DNA from 4 places in the Sporomusa intestinalis genome. Region 2 is predicted to be linked to each of the others. Evidence: riboswitches for the same ligand, from Rfam matches in the RefSeq annotation. Region 2 holds a riboswitch; each other region holds the start of a gene.
What was found. A riboswitch is a leader RNA that binds a small molecule or an ion and turns the genes downstream of it on or off. The one in region 2 is predicted to bind cyclic di-GMP.
Positions count from the first base shown of each region.

Region 1 (7,964 bases), 2.0 Mb from region 2:
AGGGCTTTGTCTTGTTTTACAGAATAATAAATGATGGATTGATTGCCGATGAAGTTCGTTCTATTATTACAATTATCCAAGAGGCAAGGAGGGGACTTTACTATGCAGCAGCTTTGGCATAGCTGGCCGGCAGCAGTGACTTAGTTACTGTAAATGGTATTACATTGTCAAATTTGTTTTTGGGAGAACAAGAGGATGCCTGATAATCGTGCAGAATACAATGGAGACGACATGCCTGTTTTGGTGACACGCTGGGATTGTAATGGTTATATTTTGAATATTCTGTATAATGATTTGTATCTGGGCAGGCCACCAAATCAGTTCCTTGGCAAAAACCTCCGGGAATTGGGGTTAGAGAAAAGAATATATGAAAAATGTGACCATTATTTTAAGCGGGCTGTGGCAACGGCGGCTAAAGCGGTTTTTCAACTACGCAGCAGTACACGGTCTTATCATATTTCCTATCTGCCGGAAAACAACTCCCAGGGAGATGTGGCGACAATACTGGGAATTGTCCGCGACATGACGCAGGAGCGGCGGGCAAGAGATGAGCTGACCCGGGCCTGCCGGAAGTTTAGCTTGGCTCAGAATATTGCCAAACTGGGGTACTTTGAATGGGATTTTGTTACGAATGAGCTAAACTGGTCTGATCAGCAGTATAAAAATTTCGGCTTTCTGCCTCAGTCCTTTATCCCTACGATGGAGTTTTACCTGAGCCGGATTTATCCGGAGGATTTAGAAATCGTAAATATGACGAATGAGGTGGCCCGGAAGGGCTTTGTGGAATCAGAGTTCAGAATCGTTAGACCCGACCGGACGGTTGGCTGGCTGTGGGCCCGGGTCAAATCACTTGCCAATGAGCAAGGCGTCTTTACCAGCCTGTTCGGGACGACCCAGGACATTACCGAACAGAAGCAGACGGAAAACCGGATTTTACGGGTAGAGAAGGATTTGGTGTTTTCCAACCAATTGAACAGTCGCAGTGCCTATTTAAATAAGCTGCTGGTTAATGCCTACTCACCGGAATATATAACCAAGGCCCTTAACGAATTTGGCATTGAAACAAAAGCCGAACATTGCTGCTTTGTGATTCAGCTGACGCATAAGCCGGCAGGTCCTGCCGCTGATGCCAATGCTAAAACGGCAGGCAAGCAGGCCGTATTAGTCTGGCTGGCGGAAAAGGAGATGGGCTGCACCTGGAAATTTAATGATGATATCATTCTGCTGGTAACGCTGGCAGAGGCAGGCATAACCTGTAAGCAAAGGCAAATTGAGTTTGCCAGTCAGCTGATTTGCGAAATGAAGGTGCTTTTCCCTCATATCAGTGCCAAAGTCGGCATTTCCGGGGCGTCAGGGAATCCAATCCGGTTCCGGGACAGCTATGAGAAGGCGAACCGGGCCGTTGTTGTTGCCGCTTCCAATTGCGCGCAAGTGGTGCATTGTGATGATATTGGGATTTATGAAGTCGCTTTTCAGCTGCTCCATGATGAAAATACCTGCACCCTTGTGCAAAATACGATCGGACGCCTGGCCGAATATGACCAGGCGCGGGGCAGCAACCTGTTATACACGCTGGAATTGATACTGGAGGAGATAAATCTAAAGGCCGTATCGCAGAAGCTTTTCATCCATCATAATACGGTCATTTGGCGAAAAAGGCGGATTGAGGATTTTTTGGGGATGTCGCTGGATAAAATGGAGACCAAGGTATTGCTGGTTTTGTATTTGAAGATATGGAAATTACAGCGAGCGGAGACAGGTGAGCATAATTGAATTTGCCGGCACCAGGGTCATTGTTATGCGGCAACAATAGACACCGGTTTTTTTTGTACTCTACTCCAATAGTATTAACAAGGAAAGTATTGTAGAATTATGTATGAATTTGAAATAATATGCAGGATTTTAATTGCCCCCAAGAATACCATTCCACCACATAGCGGTCATAGCAGAAGAGAATCTACAATAGGCGGGTTGAAACTCACTCGGAATAATTAAGTACCTGGCTGTTGTGACTAGTTAGGTACTATTTTATTTGAACGGAGGATAAGATGTTCCCGAACCAACACTTATTACGGGTAGAAGAACTTAAGCCAGGTATGATCATAGCCCAGCCGGTTCTGGCTGATACAGGACAAGTTCTGCTGGAGCAAGGGGTATTTTTGACAGAGGACTTTATTGATAATCTCGGCAACTGGAAAATATCGTACGTCAGTATTGTGTTGCCTGATAACAGCTTATCCTCCAATTACCGGTTTTTTAGTATGTATGGGGATACGCTGAAATCAGTAGAGGAAACCTTTAAAAAAGTCCGGGCTTTTAAAGAGGTGCCGATGGCAGAGTGCGAGGAATTAGTCGAAAACTATATCGAACTGATTGTCAACATTGTCGGGGTCATAGATGATTTGCATAATGTTAAAGCCCACAATGAATATACTTTCCGGCACTCGCTTAATGTGGCAATCATCGCCGGTATTATTGGCAAATGGATGGGATTTACCGGGAAAAATCTGAAAGACATCATATTGGCAGGGCTGCTGCACGATATCGGCAAGGTGCTAATCCCTGAAGGCATACTGGACAAGCCGGGAAAGCTTACCCCGGAAGAGATGGCAGTTGTCCGGGCCCATCCTACCCACGGGTATCATTTATTGGATGACTGTCTGGAAATAAGGGAAGAGGTAAAACTGGGGATATTGCAGCATCATGAGCGGGAAGACGGCAGTGGTTATCCTTTGGGCTTATCCCGGGAGAAAATACATATCTACGCCAAGATTGTTGCCATTGCCGATATCTATGACGCAATGAGCACCGAGCGGGTGTACAGGAAGAAGGTGCCGCCTTTTACCGTGGTTGAGGTTATTCTGGATCAGATGTATGACAAGCTTAATCCTCAGATCTGCCTGATTTTTCTGGCTCATATCCGGGGTTTTCTCATCGGCAGTTCGGTGCTGCTGAATGATGGCAGCAAAGCCAAGGTAGTACTGTTAAACGGACTGTTAAAATTAAGACCGGTGGTTCAACTGGAAAGCGGGGATTTAATTGATCTTGACAGGGAAAAAAATCTTGAGGTTGTTACGATGCTGGATGAGGTAAACGCCGTATAGGCACAGCAGCTCCCAATAAAATATTGGCAAACTTACTGAAAGGTAAGGACGCAAAGCCATGGGTCTAACGAAAGTCACACATTCTATGACTGCCAGGTTGCTATTGTTCTAACGGAGTATTCGTCAGCCTTGGCAACAGGCATATGACGATTTTTTTATTTTTAGCATGTTGATCATATGTGCTGATGACAATATTACAATTCATAAGAGGGGAGCTTAAAAAATGAAAATTAAAAAGATCCAATCACGCTTGTTGCTGGTATTGCTGCCATTGGTGTTAGCCGCTTTAAGTGTATTAGCCGGAGTCAGTTATTCTCTCTCCACCAAGTCGCTGTCGACAAGTATTGATGAAACAGCTATGGCGGTGGGAACTGACTATGCCCGGCGGGTGCAGGCCGACATCAGCCTCCTGATTTCCCAGCTGGAGGGTCTGGCCAGTGTTCAGCAGGTGAGTGCCGGGGCTGATAAAATTCAGATTGCCCAGGCCCTGGCGGAATTTCAAGCCCGGATTAAAAATTTTGATGTCGTTATCTTTATTTTACCGGACGGCGCAGGTATTTCCGGTACCGGCGCTGCGGCTGACTATGGAGAACGTGAATATTTCAAAAAGGTACTGGCAACAAAGGCCACTGTTGTCTCTGATCCTCTGATATCCAAGGCCACTGGGAAGCTGGCGGTCGTTCTGGCGGTCCCGGTTACCCATGAGGGCCGGCTGACCGGGGTGCTTGTCGGCACATTTTCCATGGAAAGGCTGACAGACATGATTAAAGACCTGCATTTCCTGGACACCGGTTACGGCCAGCTTAGTGACGATTCGGGCCTTATTATCGCCCATCCCAAGCGGCCGGACCTTGCCGGTAAACTGAATATCTCCGAAAAGAAGATAAATCCGGAACTTAAGCTGCAGGATTCCGAACTGGATGACCGCCTGGTCAGCTTGTTTAAGGAGGCGGCACAGACGGGGAAGCAGGCCCGGGGGGTATATCGCTTTAATGATAATGTGGAGAGAGTCAGTGTATCCACACCGGTCGAGCTGCCGGGCGGGCAACGGTGGGTCATGATGGTGGCGGCCCCGCAGGCCGAGGCGACCAGGCCAACAGATACCCTGGCAAGGGCGATGCTGTTTATTGCCATTTTGTGTTTAGCTGTTGCCACTGCCGGCATTATTATGATCGCCAGATATATTGCCAAACCGATTTCTCTGATTCGCGATGAATGCCTGTTGCTGGCCCAGGGTGACTTGCGGGAGCGGGAGGCTAATATATCCTCCGCAGATGAAATTGGTCAACTGGCCAAAGGCTTCAGGGAAATGCGGGAAAATTTGCGTACCCTTGTCGCTAGGGTACACGCTCAGGCCGAACAGCTGGCAGCTTCCAGTGAGGAGCTGACCGCCAGTGCCGACCAATCGGCACAAGCGGCCAATCAGGTCGCGATCTCCATTACTGCTGTGGCGGCCGGAGCCGGCGACCAGCTGGCGGCGGCAAATCAAACGGCAGCGGTGGTTGAAGCCATGTCAGCCAGTATTCAGCAGGTTGCGGCAACCGCCAGTGAGGTAGCCGGGCAATCCTCTCAGGCAGCCGGTAAAGCCAACGAAGGCAGTGCTGCCGTCAATAAAGCGGTATATCAAATGACGCAAATCGAAGAAACTGTTAATAATTCGGCCAAGGTAGTAAGTGAGCTGGGGGAGCGGTCGCGCGAGATCGGCCAGATCGTAGCCACGATCTCCGGTATTGCGGGCCAGACGAATCTATTGGCTCTTAATGCGGCGATTGAGGCTGCCCGGGCTGGTGAGCAGGGACGCGGCTTTGCCGTTGTAGCCGAAGAGGTACGTAAGCTGGCCGAACAGTCCCAAGCAGCTACGGAGCAAATCGCCGCCTTGATTGGCGGCATTCAGGGGGATACGGACAAAGCGGTACAGGCGATGGATGCGGGCACCCGCGAAGTTAATCTGGGAGCCGAGGTGGTCAATGCTGCCGGCCAGGCTTTTCAGGAAATTGTCCTGCTGGTAACCCAGGTATCGGAGCGGGTGACGGAGATATCGGCTGCGATTGAGCAGATGAAACTTGGCAGTCAGCAGATTGTCGGTTCGGTAAACCGGATTGACAACCTGAGCAAAACCGCAGCCGGGGAAGCTCAGGTCGTCTCGGCGGCCACGGAGGAGCAGTCGGCAACGATGGAGGAAATCGCTGCTTCCAGCCAAAGCCTTGCTCACCTGGCAACAGACCTGCAGGAAGCTGTGAGAAAGTTCCTGGTGTAACAAAAGCCTGAGCCGCCGGCCGCAGCCTGCAAAATTTGACAGGGTACAACCGGTCTGCTAAAATGTACCTGAATTATGATAATGCTTATCGTGATTCAGGTGCTGTACAAAAGCATACCGAAATACAATGCAAGGCAGGTAATGCCAATGATGCGTTCCAAACGTAACCGGCTGTTGCGTCATACTATATGGCGTGGGCACAAAGGTGCTTTGCTGCTGAAAACTGTTGGGATCATAATTTGTCTGGTGCTATTGACCCCCTACCTGCAGTCGGCGATTTCCGAGCCCAGCACTTCCGAGGCCCATCCCGGCGAGCTTACAGGTAAAAAAATCCGTCTGGTGTGGGAGCCGATCCCGGATGCGGTTGCTTACCAAATTGTGTTTAGCAAGGAACAGGGCGAGATGAATGGAGAGAACAACCTCATTGCGGGTATCCTGGGTAAGGAAATATATACCCCCGGTGTTGAGCTGGATATAGCTCTTTTGCCTAAAGAAGAAACAATTTGGTGGCAGGTCCGGGCTTTGAATCTGGACAGAGAGCCCATTTCCGGCTTTACTGCCGCGCAGGAGTTGACGGCCGGAGAGATTGACCCGTCCGCCCCCTATATTACCGCGCATTTGGCGGCTCTGCCCAGAGTGCCTTTATATCCCGTGTATGCCTGGATTCCGGTATTGGCGGCAGAGGCCTATGAGGTACAGGTTTTTTCCGGGCCAGTCCAGTCCGGTACGCTCAAAAAGAGTTATGTGGTAAAAGGGGCGTCGGCTTTTGACTATTATGATACTGACGCATTTACCGCTGCGGGAGACTACTGGTGGCGGGTCAGAGCTCTGGACGCGAAAGGACAGCAGCTGGGGGTCTGGTCAGAGGCCCGGACCTTTACCGTACAATGGGAGGGCAATCGTGTGGCCGCACTGGGCGACAGTGTTACCCATGGCGGCGGGGCGGTCTCTAATCCGCCCAGTGATCCGGTGTATGACTGGACAAGCTATGTAGGCCTGCCGGTAAAAAATTTAGGCCGCAGCGGGGATACAACCAGTACTATTTTGGCCCGCTTTGATGAGGATGTATTGCCCTTCCGGCCGGATATACTCGTTATTATGGGCGGGATTAATGATATTCGCGCCGGCACACCGGCGGCGGAAGTGATCGGCAACTTACGCCAAATGGGGGAAAAATGCCGGGAGAATAACATCACGCCCGTGTTTCTGACACTCACGCCGGTGAATCCGGTCCTGATAAAACGGGCTTTTAACGAGGATACCAGTGACAACTGGCAGGAAGAGTGGCATAAAGTAAACGACTGGGTCAGGGAGCAAGCCTACTATGTGGATATTGCGCCTATATTCACAACCGCGACAGGGGATATGCCTGCCCACTACGCAACTGACGGCTTACATCCGGACAGCAGGGGGAAGGCGCTTATCGGCCAAGCTGTCGGCCAATGGCTGGGAGCGACATTCAGCGAAGAGCTTAACAAATCAGAAAAACAGCCCCTTTAAAGGGGCTGTTTCGCATTTATTAAGCTTCTCTCTACGGCAGGCGAGGTGCATAATGGGGCAGCCGCTGTCAGGCCATAAGCACAATATCTATTTTAGTTATACTGAATATCTAAACTATATATTTTACTTATATTTTGCCTGTTGGTAAAATAATACTCAACTACTTTCTTTGTCATTAGAAAAACTTGGCTTAGGCCAAGTCTTCAAGACGCCGGCAGCAGCCGCCTGTGCCCTTTCGGGTAGAGATTTTTCTTATCCCTTAGATCATAGCTTTGAATTTTTATACATTCTGATGGGGTAAAGAAAGCACGGCTTGCGCCGGGCCTGAGCGAAAGCGGCGGCCGATGCTGCCCCTTGCCGGGCGGAAAGCTATATTGCTTACAGGGCAAGAAAGGCGGGAATAACATGGCAGTGAAATTAAAAGCGATAGCGTGGCAATTATGCGTGCTGTCGCTGATTTCCTTTACGGGGGATAGCATCGTTCAGTGGTTTCACCTGCCGCTGCCGGGCAGTGTTCTGGGAATAGCCATTTTGTTTGCCTTATTAAGCCTGGGGATTGTCAAAGTATCGCAATTGCAAATGGTCACCGGTTTTTTACTTAAGCATATGGCATTTTTTTTCATACCCATTACGGTAGGCTTAATGAACTACTGGGATTTCTTTTATGTAAATGGTATTGGGCTGTTTGGATCAATGGCAGTCAGTCTGCTGCTGGCCTTCCTGGTTTTTAGGATAACCGGGTCCAAGGATAAAAGGGGAGATTAAGGATGGATTATCTAACTACTTTGTTACTGATTATACTGACTTTAACGGCCTATCTGTTCAGCCGGTTCCTGTTTATGCGCTACCATAATCCTTTGCTGAATGTGGTTATTGTAAGCTCGGCCTGTATTGTGGCCGTTTTGCTCACCCTGCATTTGCCTTATGCCGCTTATCGGCCGGGGAAGGAGCTTATGACTCTGCTGCTGGGGCCGGCCACTGTTGCTTTGGCAGTTCCTTTATACAACAACCGGGCTGTTGTGAAGAAAAATCTGGTGACAGTGTTTGTGGGAGTTTGTCTTGCTTCCCTGTTGACTTCGCTGACGGCAATGGGTATTACCCGG
Region 1 is NZ_AP042390.1:724,678-732,641, forward strand. It holds gene ACZ481_RS03445 (PAS domain-containing protein) at 196-1,773, shown strand; gene ACZ481_RS03450 (HD-GYP domain-containing protein) at 2,049-3,104, shown strand; cyclic di-GMP riboswitch class I at 3,120-3,209, shown strand; gene ACZ481_RS03455 (methyl-accepting chemotaxis protein) at 3,328-5,361, shown strand; gene ACZ481_RS03460 (SGNH/GDSL hydrolase family protein) at 5,437-6,861, shown strand; gene ACZ481_RS03465 (CidA/LrgA family protein) at 7,267-7,626, shown strand; gene ACZ481_RS03470 (LrgB family protein) at 7,629-7,964, shown strand, end outside.
Region 1: it holds a riboswitch for cyclic di-GMP, as region 2 does, so the genes downstream of both, ACZ481_RS03455 (methyl-accepting chemotaxis protein) here and ACZ481_RS19845 (methyl-accepting chemotaxis protein) in region 2, are expected to answer to the same signal.

Region 2 (7,964 bases):
GGATGGTGCGAGTCAGTAACAAACCGGTAAAGTCCAATCACTCCTGAACTGCAAAGCCCAACGGCCAGCACGTAGCGGCCAAGTAAGCTGCGCCGGACTCGGCTCCAACGAGCGCAACCGTTATTTGCTTAGGGTTGTTTGACCTGACGAGAAAACCGCTGTTCACACAGACGGTTAATGAGGGTGGTACCGCGGGATTAATCTCTTGCCCCTTAGATTTATTTAGGGGATAAGGGATTTTTTTATTGTCCCGGGTCCGGCAATATTCCCGGTTTTTAGCATTCTTATTTTGCAGGAGGTCATTATGAACACAAAAGCTACTCAGTTTCGCTGGTTTCTGGCAATCCTTATGTTCCTTATCAGTTTCATCTCTTATATGGACCGCGTCAATCTATCGGTAGCAACGCCGGAGATTATGAAGGAATTCGGGTTCAGCAAAATGGATATCGGCCTGCTGCAGACCGTATTCTTTGTCGGTTATTCACTCATGCAGATACCAGGCGGCATTATGTCCGAACTGTTCGGCCACCGGCTGGTCATTGCAGGGGCCGCCACCTTTTGGTCGGTTTTTACGGCTCTGACGGCGGCCTGCAACAGCCTGCCCATGTTCGCTGTCGTCCGTACACTCTTCGGCATCGGTGAGGGACCGCTGGCCCCCTCCTTCAGCCGCTTCATCTACCGCTGGTTCAACGCCAATGAAAAAGCCCGCGGGGCATCGTTTTTACTAGGCGGGGTATTTTTTGGCCCGGTCGTCGGCCCGGCGGCAACTGTCGCCCTCATGCTGGCCTTCGGCTGGCGTTCGGTCTTTGTTATTTTCGGCCTGGCCGGTATTGTTTTAGCTGCCGCCTGGTATTATTTTGCTACCGAATCACCCCGTCATAATAGATTTGTCAACGCGGCCGAAGTGGCCCACATTGAGGGGAATAACCCCGAGGCTGCCCAGCCCCGGAAGGAACTGGCCCCCTGGCGCGGCTTTCTCTCGGCGCCCCAGTTCTGGGCTATTGGCATCCAGTTTTTCATAACCGATTATATTATGTATGTGTTTTTAGCCTGGCTGCCGCTTTATCTCATGGAAGCGCAAAATTTCTCCCTGCAGAAAATGGGCATTGCCGCGTCTTTCCCCTGGGCCGCACTCTGTCTTGTTACCTTTGCCACCGGCTATTTAAGCGATAAGCTGATTATGGCCGGCGCATCCAAGTATAAGGTCCGGACCCTGTCCGGGGTAGTGGGCCTTGCCCTTTGCTGTGTGTGCCTGTACCTGGGGGCAATTGCCACAACCCCGGTAATGAATGTGTTCTGGCTGACCCTGTCGCTGGGCTCGCTGGGCTTGACCTTCAATGCCGGCTGGGCGGCCTGTATTGATCTTGGCGGCCGGTTTTCCGGCTCGGTTTCCGGCTGGATGAACTTCTGGGGCAACCTTGGCGGCGTGGCAGCGCCCCTGCTGACCGCCTGGATAGCCACTCATTACGGCTGGCAAGCGGCAATCATGACCACTTCCGCCTTTGCCATTATTGGCATGTTCGCCTGGCTGCTGGTCAGGCCTGAACGCCCGCTAGTCCCCAAGCCGGTGCCGGGCCGGCCCTAGTGTCTTGACCACATTATCTTTTATCAAAACACCCAGCCTGCTTGTCAGACTGGGTGTTTTGCTTACTGCCGCCGGGGGACAGCAATAATATACACATTGTTTACTAACTTGCCCGGATCTAAATACTTGGCATCAAACCACATGTCCCGAAACCGCCAGGCATTAAAGGAAGAGATGCCGTCGGGGTTGTTGTCGGTCGTCCACTGGACAGCCGGGTCGGCAAAGAAGATGGAATCAACGCCCGGGGCCGGTGATTCGGAGGCGGCATAGTAACCGGTGACGACCACCCAGTGGCCGCCCCAGTCGATCCACTCCACCAGGGTGGGAATGCCCCGCGCCAGGTTTTCCCGCAGCATTTCCAGGGTTCCGTCATATCCGAGGGTCACCTCAAACCCGTTGTTCTTCAACCACGCTTCTATCAGCTGAGGGGGAGTACCGGGGTTTTCATGGCCCAGGCCGCCGGTCCCCATCTCCCGGGCAAGCCGCATTTCCGTGTCATGGTTCATTTCTGCGTCACTTAATAGCTGATACCAGTGCAACAGTGACATGACCGCCGCCGGACCGCAGGTATAGTCGGTTGTTTGTTGATAGCCCTTGACGCCCAGGGACAGGTAATAGGGATTGGGTTTCATCTCGTAATAGTTGGCGGCGCCGGTGGAGTCCGGCCGCGGCAGGGTTGTTTCTTCTCCTGCCGGCCTGGCCGCGGCCAGGTAGGCAAGAAAAACCAGGCAAACCAGAATAGTTTTCCACCGCGCGACCCTCGCCTGTCTGCTAACCATGCAACCCCTCCTCAATTTTATATATGCTTTTACAGATAATTGTAGAAGAGGGGGGCATCTGACCGGAATAGTAAGCTACACAACGAATTTATTAACAGCTTCTCTGAGGTCCATCGCCAGTTTAGCCAATACCTGGCTTGAGGCTGCAATTTCCTCCATGGCTGCCGATTGTTCCTCGGTCGCTGCCGCCACCGTCTGCGCCTCACCGGCGGTTTTCTTACTCAAGTCATCCATTTGCCGGACCGAACCGACAATCTGTTGGCTGCCATCAGCCATTTGCCTGATGGCGGCAGAGATTTCCCCGATTTGTCCTGATACCTGGGCAACAAGGGCGGTAATGTCCGCAAAGGTCCGGCCGGAGGTGTTAACTACGGCTGCGCCCAGCTTTACTTCGCGTGTTCCTTCCTCCATGGCGGTTACGGCTTTATTGGTGTCAGCCTGAATTTCACTAATCAAGCCGGCGATCTTTTTTGCTGCTTCCTGCGATTGCTCCGCTAATTTACGGACTTCTTCCGCTACCACGGCAAACCCCCGTCCCTGTTCGCCGGCCCGCGCCGCTTCAATAGCGGCATTAAGCGCCAGCAGGTTGGTTTGTCCGGCAATACCGGCAATAGTATCCACAATCTGCCCGATCTCTTTCGAGCGTTCCCCTAAATTGGCGACAACACCGGCTGAACTATTCACCGTCTGTTCAATATGCGCCATTTGTTTAACTGCTGCTGCAACCGATTGATTGCCTTCATCCGCCTTTTCCCTGGCCCGGGCTGATTGCTCCGCCACCTGATTCACATGCATGGCGATTTGCTGAATATTATCTGACAGCTGTTGTACGACAGTGGAAGTAGTATCCGCCACCGTCAGTTGTTCTTCTGTCCGCTTAGAAACACCGGCAATGGAACCGGCTACCTGATTGGCAGCCTGCGACGACTGGTGCGCGCTGGCAGTTAGTTCCTCGGCTGAGGTAGCAACCAGTTCGGACGAGGTATCAATTTTGCGGACAAGCTGGCGCAGATTATCGACCATGATTTCAAAGGCCCTTGCCAAACGCCCCAGTTCATCCTGGGAATGTATATTAATATTCGTTATGCTGAGATCGCCGCCGGCAATACAGTTAGCCATTCCTTCCAGTATTTGCACCGGTCTGGCAATGCGCGCAGCGGTGATCAGGATAACGAAAATAGCGGCAATAAGCACTATGACAATCGTAAGCAATGAAATCCAGGCAAAGGTTTGCAGCTGCGCTCTGGCCTCAGCCGCCGGTACAGTCACGCCGATGGACCAGGAGGTTCCTGTAATGGGCGCGTAAGCCAGGTATTTTTCTATTCCCTCATAGTGGTAGCCGGCGATCCCCTTTTCGCCTTGCAGCATCTTGGCCACTGCCGCCTGTAACGGCGGGGTTGCATGTGGATCATTGTTAATATTCATTTTGTTTACTAGCTCATGATTAGGATGAACAATAATCGTGCCATCTGTCCGCAAAACGTAGGCATAGCCGGTTTGGGCAACCTTTATAGCAAGAATGCGTTTTTCCACTTCTTCAATATTGATGGCCCCCGCTAAAATCCCGACAACGCGGCCAGCCGTTTTGATCGGGGTGGCGACGACGACCACCAGCTTGCCGCTTGTTGGCGATATAATTGGATCAGTAATAAAAGTATTGCCTGCAATCGCACTGGCAAAATAGGGCCGGTTGGTTGAGTTGCCGGCTACACCGCGGGTGTCGACGTAGTTGCCGTCGGCATCAGTCCAAAAAATATTTTCATACAGCTTGTTATTGTTGATTTCCGCGCTAATGTAAGCCACCCGGCTGTCACGGCTGCCATCAATCATAATGGGTGACCGGGCGATTGCCTCCAGTTCCTTTTTATGCCCCTCAAGCCACATGCCGACTGCTTCCCCATTGGTCTGGGCCGTAAGGGCAAGTTCATTCTCAATACCCCGGGTCAGCATTTTTTGGGATTGCCAGTAGTTAAGCCCTGCCAGCACCCCCAGAGCGATCATAAATAAAGCGATAACAATGGCCGCAAGCTTTGCCTTAATACTTTTCATATTCAACATCTCCATTCGTGTGGTCAGTGATCTTTAGCATATATGCACTCTTTGATCATCGCCATATATTATTGGTAAAACCCCTGCCCTTTTCCCAGACCCCCTTCCGTTATTCAGCCCCTGCGTCTCCGGTTTGCCGTGCCTTAATGCAATCTGCAAAACGAATGGATCAGCGCGGGCAGCGTGGCACGCAAATAAATCGATAATGACAGACCTGTCCATGGCAGGCCTGTCATTATCGATTTAAAACCGAATTGCAGCCTGGCAATCATAGGCGTACCGCCTTTAGACCCATGGCTTTGCGTCCTTGCCTTTCGACAAGTATGCCGTTATAGGTACTTACTATTTATATCGTTTAAAAATTCAAAAAGTTTAGTCGTTAAAACGTCTATACTAGTTAAAAGGTAAGGCAAACAAGAAATAAAGCAAAGGGCCTGTGCCAAAAACAGGCCCTTTGCCGGCAATAAACAGACTTCCGCTTGCTTGGCAGTACTTTCCCAATCAGAATTTCATTGTCCCGGTTTCCATGAACCGGCAATGCCAGGACAAGGCTTCGGCCAGGATATGCGGTGTATGCGCCCCGCCGGTCGTCTTCTCAGCTCTGGCAAGATAATCAAGCAAGCGGGGCCGGTAGCCGGGATGGGCACAGTGGCTGATAATTTTCCGGGCCCGCTCTTTGGGGCTTAGCCCGCGGATGTCGGCCACCCCCTGCTCGGTTATAAACACATCTACATCATGTTCCGTGTGATCCACATGGGAACACATGGGAACAATACAGGATATGGCCCCGTTTCTGGCGACAGAGCTGCTGAAAAAGAAGGTGAGGTAGCCATTGCGGGCAAAGTCACCGGAACCGCCAATACCGTTCATAATTTTACTGCCCATGACATGAGTGGAGTTAACATGGCCATAAATGTCAAACTCAATGGCTGTGTTCATAGCAATGACCCCCAGGCGCCGCACTATTTCCGGGCTATTGGCTATCTCTTGCGGCCGCAGGACAATTTTGTCCCTGTATTTGTCAATATTGGCATAAAACCGTTTTAACCCCTGCGGTGATGGCGTAAGCGCCGTACCGGAGGCAAAAGCAAGCTTCCCGGCATCAATTAAATCCAGCATACCATCCTGGATGACTTCAGTGTACACCGTGAGATCGGAGAAGTCCGAGTTCACCAGCCCGGTAATAACCGCATTGGCGACAGACCCGACCCCGGACTGCAGCGGCAACAGGCTGGCAGGCAGTCTGCCTGCCTTGATTTCGCCCTGGAGAAAGCCAATAAGGTGTCCGGTCATGGCCTTAGCATCGGCATCCATCTCGGCCAGCGGGCGAACATCATCAGGTATGTCACTTAAGACAATGCCGGCTATTTTATCCTCCGGGCAGGGAATATACGGTACCCCAATCCTGTCGGCCACATTGACAAGCGGCAGCACTTCCCGGTGCGGCGGATCGCCGGGCGTCAGAATGTCATGCATTCCTGCCAGCGCCAACGGCTGCGTCAGATTTACTTCGATGATTACTTTGTCTGCCAACCGGACAAAAGCAGCGGCGTTGCCAACCGAGGTTGTGGGAATAACATGGCCCTCTTCCGTAATGGCACAGGCTTCAATTATAGCAATATCGACCTTGCCGCCCAGAAAGCCGCAGCGGGCCATTTGCGCCACATGGCTTAAATGCAGGTCGGTATATTGCATGCCGCCGTTATTGATTGCCTGTCTGGTAACAGGATTGGTCTGATAAGGCAACCGTTTTGCAATGCCGCCCACCTGGGCCAAAGCAGCATCAAGCTCCTTGCCCACCGAGGCGCCTGTCCACAGATTTACTTTGAATCCCTCCTGCTGGATGCGCCTAGCCAAAGCCAAGGGTACGGCCTTGGGATAGCCCGAGGGGGTAAACCCGCTTGTCCCGATATTCATGCCCGGCGTAATAAGCGACGCCGCTTGTTCCGCCGCCATGATTTTCGCCTGCAGCGCCTTGCTCCGTATTCTTGCGGATAAATCACTCATAATTCCAACCTCCTCCTATTGTACTACCCCCAGCCATTGCCAATAGGTTAGTACCATAACGCTCATAAATGCTGCCGCAATAATACTCATCACCGCACCGGTTTTAATGATCTCGCCTGAGGTTATATGACCGGTGCCAATAGCAATAGCATTTGGCATATTACTTACCGGGAGCAGATACTGGTGCTGCATGTTCATTCCCATAATGAGCGCAAACGGCAGGGGATTGGCACCAATGGCTGCCGCATGGGCAATCACAATCGGGGTGAGCGCAGTAGTTTTCGGGCCGCCGCCGGTAAAAAATATCTGCAGTGCTGTCACAAGCCAGATAAGAATGATCATTTGTACAGCATGAGGCCTGGTGCCAATCGGCCCGAGCATAGTACCGGCCATCCATTTAGCGGCCCCGGAGGTTACAAGTGCCGTTCCCATAGATAAACCGGCTCCGTAGAGAACAAAAATATTCCAGGGTACTTTTTGTTGCGCCTCTTTCCAGGCCATAATCCCCGCACCGGGCCACAACAATAAGACAACAGCTACTATACCTACCAACACGACATTTACTTTGTGCATCGAGTCTGTAGCCCATAAAGCCAGGGTAACTAAGAACACTGCCAGCGTGTACTTTTCCTGGCGGGAAAGGCTGCCCAGGGAAGCAAGTTCCCTGCGCACATACTCCTGGCCTTGACCCAGGTTGTTGATTTCCGGAGCCCACATTTTCTGGAGCAGGAAAACAGATATTCCCGCCAGCAGGAAAGCAGGCGGAGCACCAATTTTGAACCACTCTGCCCAGGAAACGGTTTGCCTGGTGGCGGCCTCAATTAAACCGACGGTAATGGGGTTGCCAACATGAGCGGTTAGAATGCCGATACTCATCATAGTACCGCTCATGGCGACAATAAACAGCAAAGCCTTAACAATATTGCTTTCTCCCGGTTTGGCACCAAAAGCCTGGCCGATACCAACAATGATCGGCAGCATTAGCAGCGTCCGGGCAGTAATCGAAGGCACCAAAAAGCTTGTAAGCAGCATAACGAGTGCAACCGCCCAATACACCTTTATGGCTGAACCTTGGGCCGAGTTGACCAGCAGCAATGCAATTCTTTTGGATAACCCCGCTTTCTCCATGCACCCAGCCATAATAAAGCCGATAACAATGAGCCAGACCGCGGTATTGGCATAGCCGCCAAAGGCTTCTCCCAGCTTGGTGGCCCCCAGAGCTGCCAGTAAAAACACAATGACAAGGCCGCTGATAGCATCATCAAGCGCCTGGGAAACCCACACAATAATGGCAAAAACAGCCACACCCATTGACTTTTTTCCCGCCAGGCTGAGACCTGTAAGCTCCGGTGTCAGCCAGACAATTCCGCCTAAACAGACAAAGGCTAACAGCAGACACATCCATTTCCGCTTACTCATACTTCCCCTCCCAACCAATAAATTATTTTAATACTCAATTAAATTTTAATTTTCTTGCAAATCAGGAAGCTAGCGCATATTGACCAGCAGCGAAAAATCAGCGACCAGCAACCTATACACAGGAC
Region 2 is NZ_AP042390.1:4,260,698-4,268,661, forward strand. It holds gene ACZ481_RS19835 (MFS transporter) at 305-1,585, shown strand; gene ACZ481_RS19840 (peptidase C39 family protein) at 1,648-2,364, opposite strand; gene ACZ481_RS19845 (methyl-accepting chemotaxis protein) at 2,440-4,413, opposite strand; cyclic di-GMP riboswitch class I at 4,666-4,751, opposite strand; gene ACZ481_RS19850 (acetyl-CoA hydrolase/transferase family protein) at 4,915-6,420, opposite strand; gene ACZ481_RS19855 (SLC13 family permease) at 6,436-7,839, opposite strand.

Region 3 (7,964 bases), 2.4 Mb from region 2:
CGCGGCGGCCGCATAAGCGGTCCGGACGCCGAACAGACTTGCGGCCTGGCCCCGCACGAAAGCAGCTATTTTGGCCGGGACGGAAACCGCTGACGCTATATTGGCCGAGCCGGCACCCTGCTGCTGATAAAAGTCTTCCACATATACGGGAGTGTAATCTGCCGTATGCAGGGCCAGGAGCAGCCTCGCCACGGCATCGACAAGCCCTGTTTCCTGTTGGTCTGCTAATGCCGGCAGTGCTTTCAGGCCCGGTTGTTTGTCTATGGCCGGGGTTCCGGTCGTCCGCCCCTGTTCCTTGCTAACCGGCTCCACATTACGCTGCAGCTTAACGGCAATGATACTCCCCGGCCGCAGCTGGCCGACAAACTCCTCGGCGGCTGCCACCGAGGGTATATGGCCGGCGTTAAACAAAACGTCACTGCTGACTACGCCTTTAAACCCGGCGGCTCTGGCTGCCTGCAGCACCTGGTCGGTATATTTTGTATCATTGCATTTTAAAAGATTCGGCCCCTGGCCGGTCACAACGCTGAGAATTTTCCCGGCCTGGCTAAAATCTTTAATCAGCCGCTCCTCCGGCAGCGTTTCCATGTTTGCCATACCGTACAGGCTATAATTTTCCACTCTGTGGCCGGCAGTTTTCATATTGACAACCATTTGCGGATCTTCGGCCGCCTGCAGCCCCCCCACAAAAAAGGTGGCCTTAACCTGATATTGCTGCAGTAAGTCTAATATCCGCTGCATAGTAATCGGGTCCGCCAGTCCGTCGAAGGTAAGGGCCAGCTGCCGCTGCTTACTGCTGCCCCGGCTGATAACGGTCGCTTTCTCCCGGCTCTGCTGCAGTTGTTCCCACGCCCGGGCAATCTCAGCCTCCGCCTGGTAGGCACTTGCCAGCCCGGTACTATTCCGGTATTGGCCGCCAGTCGGCGCCGTAAACAAGCCCTTGAGGAAAATCCCCCCCGCCAGCAGGCAAAAACCAAGCATCACCAGTAATAGGGCTATCTTTTTATTCCTCACGTCGAGTGCACCCCCTTATGCTTACAGGCTCCAGTAGCAATAGCCGTTTTTTTCCATAGTTTGCTGATTAAATATACTTTTCACATCAATAAGGACATGCCGGCTCTGCTGTTCCGGCTGTTTATACATGCCGGCCAGGTCTGCCGGCTGCAGTTCCCGGAAGGGCTGATGGGCCACTAAGAACACCAGGCAATCGGCATCCCGGACCTCGTTTAGCGCTACCGGGTCCAGCTCAAGCTCCTGCTTGCATTCTGTTTGATCGACAAACGGATCAACAACCTTGGCCTTAATCCCATAGGCCGCCAGCTGCTTGCAGACATCGACAGCCTTCGAATTGCGCATGTCCGGACAATTCTCTTTAAAGGTTAGGCCCATAAGATAGATGTTGGCTTTTTTGACATCCTTATCAGCCTGGATCATTTTTTTAATGATATTTTCCGTAACAAAATTGGCCATATTGTCATTAATCCTTCTGCCGGCGGCAATAATCTGCGAGTGATAGCCCAGCATTTCGGCCTGATAAATAAAGTAATACGGATCGACGCCGATACAGTGTCCGCCAACCAGGCCAGGATAAAACCCTAACGCATTCCATTTGGTGTTCATCGCCGCAATTACGTCGGTTGTGTTGATTTCCATGCGGTCAAAGGCCATTGCCAGTTCATTCATAAAAGCAATATTAATATCCCGCTGGGCGTTTTCAGCCAGTTTGGCCGCTTCAGCCACTTTAATACTCGGGGCTTTATAGACCCCGGCCTGAATAATCAGCTCATAGACAGCCGCAATGGCCTCGACGGTCTCGGCATCGATACCGGCCACAATTTTGCAAATGCTTGCCAGCTTGTGCACCCGGTCGCCCGGATTGATCCGTTCCGGTGAATAACCCACCTTAAAATCCCGGCCGCATGCCAGGCCGGACTCTCTTTCCAGCACCGGCACGCAAATATCCTCGGTAACCCCCGGGTATACAGTGGACTCAAAAATAACAATACTGCCTGGCGATAAATTTTGGCCAACTACTTTGCTGGCATTGATGACAGGCGCCAGATTGGGGGTCTTATCGCCATTTACCGGGGTCGGCACAGCCACAATAATCACCCGGGCCGCTTTCAGCCTGGCCGGGTCTGTGGTAAATTCCAGGGCCGTGCTGCTGATTTTTTCATCACCAATCTCCCGGGTAGGATCGATCCCCTGTTGATAAACCTTAATTTTTTCCTGATTATTGTCAAAGCCCAGCGTTTTGACCTTGTCGGCAAAAGCAACCGCCAGCGGCAGGCCAACATAGCCAAGGCCGACAACAGCCAGATAGTCTTTGCGGGCAAGAATGCCCTCTATGCTTCTCATTGCCGCGATTCACCTGCTTACTAGTTAAAAATAATGTGTGATGTGGCTCCACCAGGTTTTGCCCTTTTCCCCGCTTATTTTGTCAGCCAGATCGTAATATTCAATACCACCGACAAAATTTTCGGCCAGGGTATAATTAAGGCCTGCGCCATAGCCCTTAAAGCCCTGCATGGCACTGCCCCTGCCGTTCATTCCATGGGCAATATAAGTGCCCTGGGGCTGGTTATAATATCTGGCAAATATTCCGTAAGTTCCCGGCCGCCAGGTTTTCAACTCACCATAATCAAAGCTGAGTACATAGCCGGTACTCTCCCCCCGGTTATCTTTCACATTGGAAGCCAGCACCATCGCCCCCAGGCCAAAATTACTGAACTGATAGTTTCCGCTCAGTGTGCGGATCGTTGTTGGCCTGTGCAAATTGTCACCGGTCTCATAGTGGTACAGGCCGGCTTCCAGATTATAATCAAAATCAGAATACCGCGCAGTTGCCACAGAGGTTTTGCTTGTATCGTTAGTCTCCCCATAACTCAGCGTATATTCCACAGGCCCGCCAAAGTCAAGGCGGATACCGTTAAAGCGGCTGTCATACACATTGCCTTCGGCCATCAGATAGCCGAAGGAACCCGCTCTCAGGGCGGTTGCGCCGATAGTTCCCGTAACATACAGGCGGGAAAGGCGCAAGCTGTTATTATAATTGTGCAAGCTCTTTTGCCCGTCCAGCATGCCATAGGCCTGCCAGTCCCGGTATATATCGGCATGAAAGCCCAGGCGGGTGCGTATTCCGGCTGCATCCCGCTCCCAGCGCCCGGGGCCGCTGTTTTGCGCATAATGCAAGCGGATTTCACCGTTAAATTTCACCTTGCTGTCAGGATGGTTGCGCCGCTGGCCCACCTGCATGAGTTCATCAAGCAGGCCGGCATAAATTTCCGGCGCAATATAGCCGGCTGCGGGAAACTGCTGTTGGTCAGTACCGGCACTGGCGGCATAAACCCGTCCTGCCGGGGTACTACCGAACGGGTTTTCTGTAAAAATACCGGTTAACGCTGTTATTGCCACCAGGAGGCCTATTAATTTTTTCACAGGTTATTCACCGCCCTGATCCATGATTTTGCCAATCTGCCTTACCTCATTTCCTCGCCGCCGCACGCAGAGATTATGGTGTTGCGCTTCAAGATACCAACCTTTAATAAAATAATAATATTAAATAATATTACTTATCCAAAAAGCAAATAAAAGGACTGCCAGGTTGCAATGCAACCTGGCAGTCATATACAAAGTACGTAGACCCATAGCTTTGCGTCCTTATCTTTCAATAAGTTTGCATAAGAATATATTAAATTACAGCGAATTATCCTCAACCCTATTGTAGTAGTATTTTATCATCATTACCCGCTAGTTTTCAAGTTTTATTACATGAAAAAACCTATCATCAAACTTGTAATTTTTACTAATATTTTTTATTCAAACCCATTATAGGGCAAATTGTTTAAGCAGATCATACACAATCAACAAAACAGCCACTACCAATAGCCCGGAAAAATAGCTACGGGTATCACAGGCGTTGATGCGCCGGGACAGCCTTATGCCGGTACGGGCTCCCAGCATTGAACCAAGCAGCATAAACATAACCAGCAGGAAATCGACATTGCCTGCCTGTATATAACGCACAGCACCGTAGCCGCTTGCTGCCAGGACCTGGAGAGTACTTGTGCCGACGGCAGTTTTGGTCGGCATTCCCAGACAATAGACTAATAAGGGGAAACTGACAAACCCGCCGCCAATACCAAGCAGGCCCGTAAACAGCCCTACCAGCAGGCTGAGCAGCACCGGCATCCAAATACTTAAACGCAGTATCTGGGACTGCTCAAATGCCACTACCGGCGGCCATTGGCAGCTCGCAATCCGGTTCCCCAGCCTGGTCTCCGGTTCATCAGTGCCCCGCTGCCGGCTGGCGCAGGCCTCCCGGTACATAAATACAGCGGTGGGAAGCAACAGCGTAAGAAACCCCAGACTGACTATTACATCTGTCAGGGGAACAGGACGTCCGCCAAGCTCAACCATTTGCTGGGCAGAAAAAAACTGCAGCAGCCGGACACCGCCTTCAGCTCCGACCAGACTGGCTGCCGCCGTGATGGCTCCCATTTTGGTATCCAGCATCTTATGCTGCCAGTGTTGGTAGGCAGAAAACAGCGCTGTGCAAAAAATCTGCAGCAAGCTGCTGCCAATAGCCACAGGATAGGACACATGAAATATTACTTTCAAAGACGGGGTTAATAAAAAGCCGCCGCCAATGCCAAACAAGCCTGTGATGACGCCGATAAGATAGCCAAGCAAAATCAGGCCCGGCCAGCCTGTATGCATATGCTCCATCAGAAAAGGGATACGGGACACCCCCTTACGGTTCTGAGACAGCGGCAATCGACTAGTGCCGCTACCGGTCCCTGCCCAAAGTAGAACCGGCGAAAAATACGGAAGGTTCCTGACCCGAGTTTCATCACCAGTCAACTTTGATTTTTATCGCAAGTATTTCTGGCTTCGCTTCTGCGAACAATAACACAAAGGTAAAAGGAGGAAGTATTTTGAATAATGATAAACCACTGCTCGCCGCCATAATCGGCGCATTGTCAACTTTGCTCGCTGAAATCGTTTCCCGCATCATGCTGTATTGGGGTGTTGGCCGGTATAGCATTTATCAGCTTGATAGCATGATATTAACTATGAACAGGCCAAATTTCCTGCTGGGCCTCTATGTAAATTTCGTAATCGGCGGACTGATCGGGATTCTGTTTTATTATACAATTAAGGCCATAGGACAAACAAATTTAATTGTAAAAGGAATTTTTTTGGGGCTGCTGGCCTCAGCGCTGGCCGAAATGCTGTTTTCGGCAGTAATTGAAGGTAAATTTATCGAACTAAGACCACTCGGCGACTACTACCTCCATGTGGCCGGCTCAGCATTTTTTGGGCTGGGTCTGGGATTTTTCTTTCAGCGGTATTTGTTTAACAGCTCTACAGCTGCCAATAGCTAGCCGCGGCCTGCGCGCCTATCCCCGGCAGTTATATCTCCCCCCGTCTACTGTCAACAAAACAGAAGGAAATAACCGGGATTGCCAGTTGCCGGCTCAGGCATATTTCAGGACGATACCTTGAATCAGCTTGCTTGCTGTCTCGCAGAGATCAAGGGTATCTTCCAGATGTAATAAAATTTCTTTCCACTTTATCAGTTCAATCGGATCTTGGACCTGACCAAACAGTCTCACCATTTCCTGCCGGTAGATTTTGTCGCCCTGCTCTTCCATGCCGGCAATCCGCCTGCATCTTGCTTCAATTTTGTCGCGCTGCTGCTTCAGTTTGGGCAGTTGCCCCATCACCTTATCCAGCTGCCGGCCGGCCTTGGCAATTAAAACCGCCAGTTCCATGGCACCGGCCGGCGCCGGGCCGACGTTGTACAAGGCCAGACATTCCACCGTTTCCTTGATCTGGTCAACGATGTCATCCAGCTTTTGCGCCAGGGTGTAAATGTCCTCGCGATCAAAGGGAGTGATAAATGCTTTTTCCAGTAATGCCACAATACGGCCGGTCACTTTATCGGCCTGCTCTTCCACTGCATCCATGCGGCTCATCATGTCCGCAACAGCCAGCGGGTTATCCAGGGCCTCATACAGGATAGCTGTGGCATTTTTTATTTCCTTTGTATTTTCCCGCAGGTGCCGGCAATACTTTTCTTCTTTGGACTTGAGCTTAAAAGGTAGTCCCATTTACACTTTCCCCCTTATCGTCTAGACAGGCCGGCATCTCAGTTGCGAACCGGCTGATTGCAAGATGGTTCCGCTGTTTGTGCTGTTCGCTTTGTAAATGTCGATATCCTGCAGGCTGACGCAACATTCGGCGCCAAAGGGCGCATTCCATCGTTTTCAGCAAATAATGGAATGCGCCCTTGCTCTGATAACAGCCAATCACACGCACAAACTATTTATCCTTTAGTAAAATGTAGTCAGACCATTAGTGTCTTGGCCATGTTATATTTTAGTTTTAGGGCGAGACAAAATGGCCAAGAGCAAGGAAGCGCCGACGACTCATACTGGAAGGGGTCTGCTAGGAGGGGCTGACGCCGCCATTGGCCATTTTGGCCGTCATCAAACTAAAAAGATAATGTGGTCAAGACACTAGTCCATAATCCGCTTCTCGCCCGTAAGCTGCCGGAGCGGCTGGATATCCTGCGTGGCCTCAAGGACGCCCAGAAATTCGCCCTCGCCATCCCGGACGGCAAAATATTGAATATAGACAAATTTTTCTCCCATTTTTATCCAAAAGGCTTCCTGGTCCTTCTTACCGCTTTTTAAATCGGCGGCAATTTGCTCAACAATGTGGACGCTGGCTGGTGGATGGCAGTTCTCCACCTTGCGGCCGATAATGGTTTTTGTCCGGTGAAAGATTCTTTCTTTAGAAGCGGAAAAAAACTTCACTATTCCGTCCTTGTCCACAAAAGTAACATCAACAGGCAGATGGCTGAAGATATGCTCGATTTCCTTGGGGGTCAGCACGCCGGTGGCGAACTTTATGTATTTGCCGGCATTGCGGGAAGTCAGGGCGGCCGGAACCTCCGCCTGGCTTTGCCCAGCCGGCTGCCAGCTGATCTGCGGTTCAATCAGACAATAGCCAATTTGATCGCTGTCTTCCTGAATCGCCAGCCAGTCATTATCGCTCAGTGTTTCCAGCAGCATCGGGAATAAAATTTTATTTTCCTTAAAAATCATTTCCTGCACTTGCTCGATCGCGTTTTCGATTTTGGCACTCAGCTGTGCCTGATCTGCAGGCCGGTAGTGCAAGGCGAGGCGTTTGGCTTCTTTTAGCTGGGCCCTGATTTCATCGTCTACCCCCCACATAACTTTCGGGGGAGCGGTTATGCCGTAGTTTTCCAGGAAAGGAAAAATCAAGTTCTCCTTGCGGCTGTAATGCTTGTCCACATCCCACAGCAGGTTCAGTTTTTCCGCCAGACGGGAAACCTGGGCGGCAGAGTCCCCGGGAGGGGCGGCCTTGAATTCTTCCAGCAGGGGACGGATCTCTTCTTCAATCAACTTCTCCAGCGCCTGATTCTCATCCCGGTAAATATCCAGCGGGTGGCCCGGGGGAACTGCCTCATCCGGCTTGCCGCTGAGGGCTTCTTTGAATACTGCGGCGTGCACATCGCACAGGTTTTGAATTTCGCTAACTTCAATACCTTCATCAATCAGGCTTTGCTCAATCAGCGAAAGTTCCGCCGGCACCATATCCGCAGCTATGGCATCGAAACGGGGCTTAACTTCTGCCACCGATTTTCCCCGGTGTAAATCCAGCAGAATTTCCTTAATGACCTGCTTACGATATTCACGGTTGTTGATTAACTCACTCATCGAATACCTCCCCCGCTATGTTTATTTTGATGTCTGGCTGGAAAAAATATTCATTATCAATTACAATAGAAACAGCTAGGCTCGGACTGGCAGCGTTCCCTCCCCAGACCGGTTAGGCCTATATAAAATGAAAAGGACGTGACCCGGCGATGATTACCGCAGAGGATAAAATTGCCGACGTGCTGAAGCAATATCCGGGTCTGAAAGAGCAGT
Region 3 is NZ_AP042390.1:1,845,086-1,853,049, reverse strand. It holds gene ACZ481_RS08350 (polysaccharide deacetylase family protein) at 1-1,014, opposite strand, end outside; gene ACZ481_RS08345 (nucleotide sugar dehydrogenase) at 1,036-2,358, opposite strand; gene ACZ481_RS08340 (S-layer protein) at 2,383-3,438, opposite strand; cyclic di-GMP riboswitch class I at 3,608-3,691, opposite strand; gene ACZ481_RS08335 (sulfite exporter TauE/SafE family protein) at 3,829-4,728, opposite strand; gene ACZ481_RS08330 (hypothetical protein) at 4,938-5,387, shown strand; gene ACZ481_RS08325 (DUF47 domain-containing protein) at 5,481-6,116, opposite strand; gene ACZ481_RS08320 (DUF438 domain-containing protein) at 6,525-7,751, opposite strand; gene ACZ481_RS08315 (DUF1858 domain-containing protein) at 7,901-7,964, shown strand, end outside.
Region 3: it holds a riboswitch for cyclic di-GMP, as region 2 does, so the genes downstream of both, ACZ481_RS08340 (S-layer protein) here and ACZ481_RS19845 (methyl-accepting chemotaxis protein) in region 2, are expected to answer to the same signal.

Region 4 (7,964 bases), 2.0 Mb from region 2:
AATATGCCTGTACTACAGCAGGCTAAGATACCAGTCAATGATCTCCTGGCCGTACAGCATGCTGATAAACGCGGCCACCGCGATAAACGGGCCAAAAGGAATAAAATCCTTGCGGCCTTTTATATTAAAGGCCAACAGCAGCAGGCTGCCGATGCCGCCAATAACGAAAGATAGGAACAGGGTCAGCAAGGTTAGCTTAAGGCCAAGCCAGAGGCCCAGTGCAGCCATAAATTTAATATCGCCGCCGCCCATACCGCCTTTGGTGAGGAGGGCGATGAGGAAGAGGATACCGCCGCCGGCAAGACAGGCAATAAGCATGTCCACCAAAGTAATATTATCCAGAAATAAATTTATGAGCACACCGCTGCCTGCAAACCAAATAAGCACTTTATCAAGTATAAGCTGATGATCGTAATCAATAAAAGCAATAATAAGGAGAAAAGAAATGCCAATAAGTGCTTGTACAGTAAAAAATGACCAACCAAATATCATATAGCACCATGCAAAAAAGCTGGCTGACAGAACTTCCATTCCAACATACCTGGCTGAGAAACCGACACCACAATATCGGCACCGGCCGCGTAGCCAAATATAACTGAAAACCGGAATTAAATCATATATTTTCAGTCTTGTATCGCATGCAAAACAGTGCGAGGGAGGACTAACAACCGATTGATTGACTGGCAAACGATAAATACACACATTTAAAAAACTGCCGATAATTAGACCAATACAAATAATAAAAATAATTTCGTATATAAACATATAATCGCCTATTCAAACAAAATTCAGGCTAAAAAAGGCCTGTCAATTTCAGAATATGGGTAGCCGGGAACGATTTAACTCATCCCCAGCTACAGAGAACTCAATATAATTTTTAAAGCGTTATCAAAGTGTTACCCTGGTCATTCTGCTGCAGGTGCATTAATTTCTTCTGCTGTCATTCCTCCAAAACCGCCACCTGTTGCAATTGCACGCCCATCATCATTAATACCATAGCTGGTAGGCGCGACGCCCTCCACTCCATTGACCATAACAGCTCCCCGGGGAACGGTAAGGGTCGTGGGTAAATAAGGTTCAAGCCCGTCAACTACCGTTACATCGTCAGCGGCATCTGGAAATTCGCCCCCATTATTGGCTGCATACATTTGAATGGCACCATCCACTATTCGCAAATCAGCCTGAACTTTTGCCGTATTGGCAGTGGCAGTAGCACTAGTAAATCTAGGGATCGCAATAGCAACAAGAATACCAATTATGGAGATTACTACCAATAACTCTACTAAAGTGAAGCCTTTTTGGTTTTTAATTCTTTTTAATACCGTCAATCTATTCACCTCCTTTCGTCCAGATTTAGCCCTTAAATTTTAGTCACAACATCAAAGAGCGGCAACATAACCGAAATAACAATAAACCCTATCACCACTCCCAATACCCCGACAATCACCGGCTCCATAATACTGCTCAGGCGGCTGACCGTGTCCTCGACCTCACCCTCGTAAAAGTCAGCCACCTTTTCCAGCATTTTGTCCAGGGCGCCGCTTTCTTCGCCAATGGCCACCATATGGATCACCATCGGCGTAAAGATCTTGCTTGCCCCCAGGGTCGAGGCCAGGCCCACGCCTTCCTGCACGTTGACTTGCGCCTTGGCCAGCGCATCAGTCATACTCAAATTGCCAATCGTCTTTTTAACCACATCCAGAGCCGAAATGATCGGCACACCGCCGCGCACCAAGGTACTCAGGGTGCGGCTGAACCGGGCAATGGCAATCTTTCTGGCCAGCGGGCCGGCAATCGGCAGTCTTAGCAGCAGCTGGTCAAGCTTTTTGCGGGTGTTCTCCCTGGTACAGGCGACTTTGAAGGCCATGAGCAGGCAGCTCAATTCCAATAATACGAGCCACCAGTAATTCTTCAAAAAGTCACTTACCGCCAACAGCAGCCTTGTCGGCCAGGGCAGTTCCACCTTCATGCCGGCAAACAGGCTCAAAAAGGTAGGCATGACAAAGGTAAGAATAAAGACCACACAGATGACGGCCAGGGTAATGACAACCGCCGGATAGGTCATAGCCGACTTGACCTTCTCATTCAGTTTATGCTCTTTCTCAAAGTGGGTTGCCAATCTGTTTAATACATCGTCAAGCACCCCGCCCACCTCGCCGGCTTCCACCATATTCACCATAATGGTGGGGAACACCCGGGGGTGTTCGGCCAGGGCGCGGGAAAAGGTCTCGCCTTCTTTGACCTTTTTATAGACATCCTGCAGGGCCGCTTTGATGCGGGCGTTGGCGGTCTGGTCAATCAGGACGCTCAGACAGGACACCAGGGACAAGCCGGCATCCACCATGGTGGCGAACTGGCGGCAGACTACGGCCAGATCCTTGGTCTTCACCGTCTGGAAGCTGTCGGCAATAGCCCCCAGGGTGCCGCCCGGCCGCCCCTGTTCCTTAATCTCCAGAACAAAATAGCCTTTTTCCCGGCAATGGAGGGCGACCGCCATCTCGCTGTCGGCCAGGATACTGCCGGTATGCAGCTGGCCGCTGCGGTCCTTGGCTTTATATTGGTAGGTTGTGGCCATTCATGCTCTCCTGCCTTAACTATTGGCCAAACGGATAAAGTTTTCCGGGTTCATGGACCGCTCCAGGGCGTCTTCATAACTGATCAGCCCCTGCCGGAACAGGTCCCGCAGCGAAAAATCCATCGCCTGCATGCCAAAGCGGGCGCCGGTCTGGATAACAGAGGCAATTTGATGGGTTTTGCCCTCCCGGATCAGATTGCGCACAGCTGGGGTCACCATCAACACCTCATGGGCCACAATCCGGCCGCTGCCGTCCAGACGGGGCAGCAGCTGCTGGGAAACAATGCCCTGCAGGGTCAGGGACAGCTGAATCCGGATTTGCTGCTGCTGATGGGGCGGAAAGACGTCGATGATCCGGTCAATCGTCTGGGCGGCATCACAGGTATGCAGGGTGGCAAAGACCAGGTGGCCGGTCTCGGCAGCGGTAACCGCGATGCCAATGGTCTCAACATCACGCATCTCCCCCACCAGGATGACATCAGGATCTTCCCGCAGGGCGGCGCGCAGGGCATTGGCGAACGATTTGCTGTCGGCATGGATCTCGCGCTGATTGACAATACACTTTTTGTGTTTGTGCAGGTATTCGATCGGATCTTCCAGAGTCAGCACATGGCAGGCCCGTTCGTTGTTGACAAGGTCAATCATCGCCGCCAGGGTAGTGGATTTGCCGCTGCCGGTCGGCCCGGTGACAAGTACGAGGCCGCGCGGCATCCGGGCCAGGCTCTTTAATACCTCCGGGTGCCCCAGCTCTTCGAGGGTTGCAATCCGCTCGTTTACCACCCGGATGGCAATGGCGGCCGAACCCCGCTGGCGAAAGGCGTTTACCCGGAACCGGCTCAGGCCGGGGATGGCAAAGGAAAAATCCAGCTCACCCGTCTGCCAGAACTTATCCTGCTGCTCCGGCGTGGTAATGGCCTCCAGCATGGCCCGCGTATCCTGAACCGATAGCGGTGCCGCATCAGTCCGGACCAGGCTGCCGTTAAGCCGCAAAACCGGCGGCACGCCGACAGTAATATGTACATCAGAGGCCCGTTTCTCAACCGCTGCCCTCAGTAGTGCTTCCATCATCAAGCTATCCCCCATTATTTACGGCAATCATTGCTTATATTTGAGTAACAGTGCTACAGACCGGCATAGGCTACCCGCATGACCTCTTCCACCGTTGTGTGGCCGGCCAAAGCCTTCCCGATCCCATCCTGACGCATCGACAGCATCCCCTGGTCTTTGGCCGCCAGGGCAATTTCATCGGCCGAGGCCCGTCTGGTAATCAACGCCCTGATGGTGGAGGTCACCGGCATGACCTCATGAATTCCCATCCGCCCCTTGTAGCCGGTAAAGCCGCAGGCTGCGCAGCCGGTGCCCCGCTGCAGGAGCAGGGGCTGGTCCGGGGCCACACCGAGAAACAGCCGTTCCAGGGAGTCGGCCGGCGGCGTGTAGCCGGTTTTGCATTCCGGGCAGATGCAGCGGACTAATCGCTGGGCCAGCACGCCCAGGATGGACGAAGCGGCCAGAAACGGCTCAATCCCCATATCCAGCAGCCGCGTAATGGCCCCGGGGGCATCGTTGGTATGGAGGGTGCTTAGCACCAGATGGCCTGTCAGCGCCGCCCGGATGGCGATATCGGCGGTTTCGGTGTCGCGAATTTCGCCAACCATCACAATATTGGGGTCCTGCCGCAGGATGGACCGCAGCCCCAGGGCGAAGGTCAGGCCGGCCCGGGGATTGACCTGGACCTGGTTAATACCGTCCAACCGGTACTCAACAGGATCTTCGACGGTAATTGTATTTTTGCTGCTGGTATTGATTTCCCCCAGGGTCGAGTAAAGGGTTGTGGTTTTGCCGGACCCGGTCGGTCCGGTAACCAGGATCATGCCATAAGCCTGGGTATACAGGCGGCGGAAGGTCTCCAGGTTGTCAGGGGCAAACCCCAGCTTGCCGACATCCAGAATGACCGCCTGCTTGTCAAGTATCCGCATTACCACCTTTTCGCCCAGGATGGTCGGCAGGGTCGACACCCGGATGTCAATATCGCGGCCGGCTTCGGTAATCTTGATCCGGCCGTCCTGGGGCAGACGCCTTTCGGCAATATCCATGCCGCCGGTAATCTTGATCCGGGATACAATCGCCGCCTGGATATCGCGGGTAAAACAGGCCACCTCCCGGAGCACCCCGTCAATCCGGAACCGGACCCGCAGTGTTTTCTCCTGCGGTTCCAGGTGGATGTCGCTGGCCCGTTCCCGCACCGCCTGGCTGAACAGGGAGTTAACAATGCCGATGATTGGCGCGTCGTCAGCGGTTTGGACCTGGGACATCGGCGCAGCCTCTTCGGGCTTTAACTGGTTGACCGCTTTTTCCACCAACTCGGTAACACCATAGTATTGGCTGATGGCCCGCATAATCTCCCGCTCTGCGGCAATAACCGGTTCGACCTCGCACCCCGATGCCATGCGGGCATCGTCAATGGCAAAAAAGTTAGTCGGATCAACCATCGCCAGTGTGAGCCGGCGGCCCTCTTTTTTAACCGGGATAATCTGATAGCGCTCAGCCAGTGAAACCGGGATAGTCGCCACAATTTCCGGGTTCAGGGCCATGCCGGCCAGCTCCACATGGGGCACTCCCAGCTGAAATTCGAGAACCTCAGTAATATTATTTTCTGTTATGTAACCAAGATTAATAAGCACCTTGCCCAGCCGTTCGCCGGTTTGCTTCTGCACAGTCAGGGCTTTATCCAGTTGCTCCCGGGAGATCAGGCCGGCTTCAATCAACAGGTCGCCTAACCGTTTGCGGTTGTTTAGCATAGTCGCGCTCCATTATTGTGTATAATTGACAAAAACAGCCTGCGCCAAAAAGGCAGGAAAACAATTATGTAAAATAAAAAAACAACCGGTACAGCAAAATAATAATTATTTTTGCGGCCGGTTGCACTACTCGCTCATCCTGGTCCAAGTGCCCACATACAGACCAGATTTCATTGCTCCGATTGGAGGATGAGATTTTACTAAAAGTATATTCGCCTGACAATTTACAATTCCTGCATTTTTTTATTAAGGCTGTATTAAAACTTTATAAAATTGAATTACTATAAAAATTATAAATGATAATGAATCTCAGTGTCAAGCCGGGTTACCGCCTAATCCTGCCAGCAAGGCCCGGTGCATAACCGGGCGCGGTGCCGGGACCCCTGTCCACAGTTGAAAAGCAAGCGCCCCCTGTTCCAGCAGCATGCCCTCACCGGTGACCACCCGGTGGCCGCGCCGGCTTGCTTCCGCCAGAAAACCGGTCTGCAGCGGATTATAGACAAGATCGGAGATCACCGCTGCCGGCTTAAGCTGATCCCAGGCCAGCGGCGGCTGGCCCGCTATGTCCGGCAACATGCCTAAGGGCGTGGTGTTGACAATGATATCAGCCTCAGCCACACATTGGGCAAAGGCCGGTGAATCCCAGTTGCTGCCGGTCACCGGCACCCCGGTACCGGCGAATAAGCCGGCAACTGCCGCTGCCCTGGACAGATCGCGGGCGCCAATGCTGACGGCAGCAATGCCGCTGCCGACCAAACCGGCCACCACGGCCCTGGCCGCCCCGCCGGCCCCCAAAACAACAGCGTGCTTAGCCTTGACGGCAACCCCGGCGGCGAGCAGTGAGCCGATGTAGCCGCCGGCATCGGTGTTATAGCCAAGAAGGCGGCCGGCGCTGACAACGACCGTATTCACCGCCCCTGCCAGCCGGGCACTGGCATCAAGCTCGTCAAGACAGTCGATAATCGCCACCTTGTGCGGGATAGTGACATTAACGCCGCTAAAGCCCAGGGCCGCCAGGCCGGCTACCGCCTGGGGCAGCAGCGCCGGCGGTGTCGACAGCGGCAGATAGACATAGTCCAGGCCGCTGGCTGTAAAGGCCGCATTCTGCATGGCCGGCGACAGCGAATGACTGAGCGGCCAGCCCAGCAACCCCACTTTTTGTGTTTTAGCCGTTATGATCATAAATTCTCCTTTCTGCTAGTGGTCTGTCTACTTGGAAAGAATAGGCCCGCGCCTATTCACAAGTATAAATATCAGGCCGGCGATCGGCAAAAGTCAGCATAACCTTGCGGGCCTCGGTCACCCGGGCCGGGTTAATTTCACCATAAATAATCGTTTCCCGGTCGTCACCTTCGGCTAGGATCACCCCTTCGGGATCAACAAGCAGTGAATGCCCGTAAAAAGGACTGCCTTTATAGCTGCCCACACAGTTTACGGCACAGACATACAGGTGGTTTTCAATAGCCCGGGCCTGAGCCAGGGTCCGCCAGTGATGGCCGCGGGCTGCCGGCCATCCGGCCGGCACAAACACTGCCTGGGCCCCCTGCAAGGCCAGTGAGCGGAACAGTTCGGGAAACCTGAGATCATAGCAGATTGCCACCCCGGCTGTCATATTGTCCAGGGCCAGCATGCCAAGCTTAGTGCCTGGGGCAAAAAAGCGTTCTTCGCCATACAGGCTGAACAGGTGTACCTTCTCATAACTGGCAACAACAGTACCCTGTCTGTCAATTACCAGGGTGGTGTTGTAGACCCGGCCGTTGCGGCTGACGGGAACGGAGCCGGCAATAATGTGTACGCGCTGGCTGCCGGCAATCCCGGCCAAGCGGGTCATTAGCGGCCCGTCGGTGTGCTCGGCCGCCGCAGCCACGTTTTTAAGGGCATAACCGGTTGTCCATATTTCCGGCAGGATAATGACGTCAGCCTTGGCGGCTGCTTCCGCCACAAGTGCCAGGCCTTTGCCTGTATTGCCTTCCCTGTCGCCGGCCACAATCTCCATTTGCAGCATTGCGATCTTCATCCGAGCCCTCCTATAGGCGGCCGCTGGCCCGCAACAGGCGGATGGCCAGCTTTTCGAGCTGCCGGGTAATTTTGGTGCCGATAAACTCCTGCGGCGCCAGCGGCTGCACCCAGATGGTAAATAAGCCGAGCCGGTTGCCGCCGAGCATATCGGTAAACAACTGGTCGCCCACTACGGCAACCTCAGCCGGAGTCAGCCCCAGGGTACGCAGAGCCTGCCGGAAACCGGTCCGGGCCGGTTTTAGAGCCCGGGCCACAAAGGGGGCGCCGCATTGGTCGGCAATGACCTTGACCCGTTTATTGCCGTTATTGGACAACAGACAGACTTTTAGACCATACCGGCTTAACTGCTGCAGCCAGAGGCGCATGTCCGGTCCCACTTCCGGGCTGTTCCAGGCAACAATCGTATTATCAAGATCAAAAATGATGCCCCGGATGCCGCGCTGCCACAGCAGCTCCGGCTTAATATCATATATCGTGTTGACAACTAAGCAGGGGGTTAGTAATTTGAGCAAAATTTCCTCCAGCAATCCATTATTATGCAGTTATTAAAAATTATAGCATGGCAGAACAAA
Region 4 is NZ_AP042390.1:2,280,070-2,288,033, reverse strand. It holds gene ACZ481_RS10505 (prepilin peptidase) at 13-492, opposite strand; partial or broken gene ACZ481_RS10500 (prepilin peptidase) at 499-765, opposite strand; gene ACZ481_RS10495 (type II secretion system protein) at 906-1,328, opposite strand; gene ACZ481_RS10490 (type II secretion system F family protein) at 1,361-2,575, opposite strand; gene ACZ481_RS10485 (type IV pilus twitching motility protein PilT) at 2,591-3,643, opposite strand; gene gspE (type II secretion system ATPase GspE) at 3,697-5,373, opposite strand; cyclic di-GMP riboswitch class II at 5,480-5,562, opposite strand; gene ACZ481_RS10475 (shikimate dehydrogenase) at 5,689-6,555, opposite strand; gene ACZ481_RS10470 (carbon-nitrogen family hydrolase) at 6,608-7,390, opposite strand; gene ACZ481_RS10465 (YqeG family HAD IIIA-type phosphatase) at 7,401-7,904, opposite strand.
Region 4: it holds a riboswitch for cyclic di-GMP, as region 2 does, so the genes downstream of both, gspE (type II secretion system ATPase GspE) here and ACZ481_RS19845 (methyl-accepting chemotaxis protein) in region 2, are expected to answer to the same signal.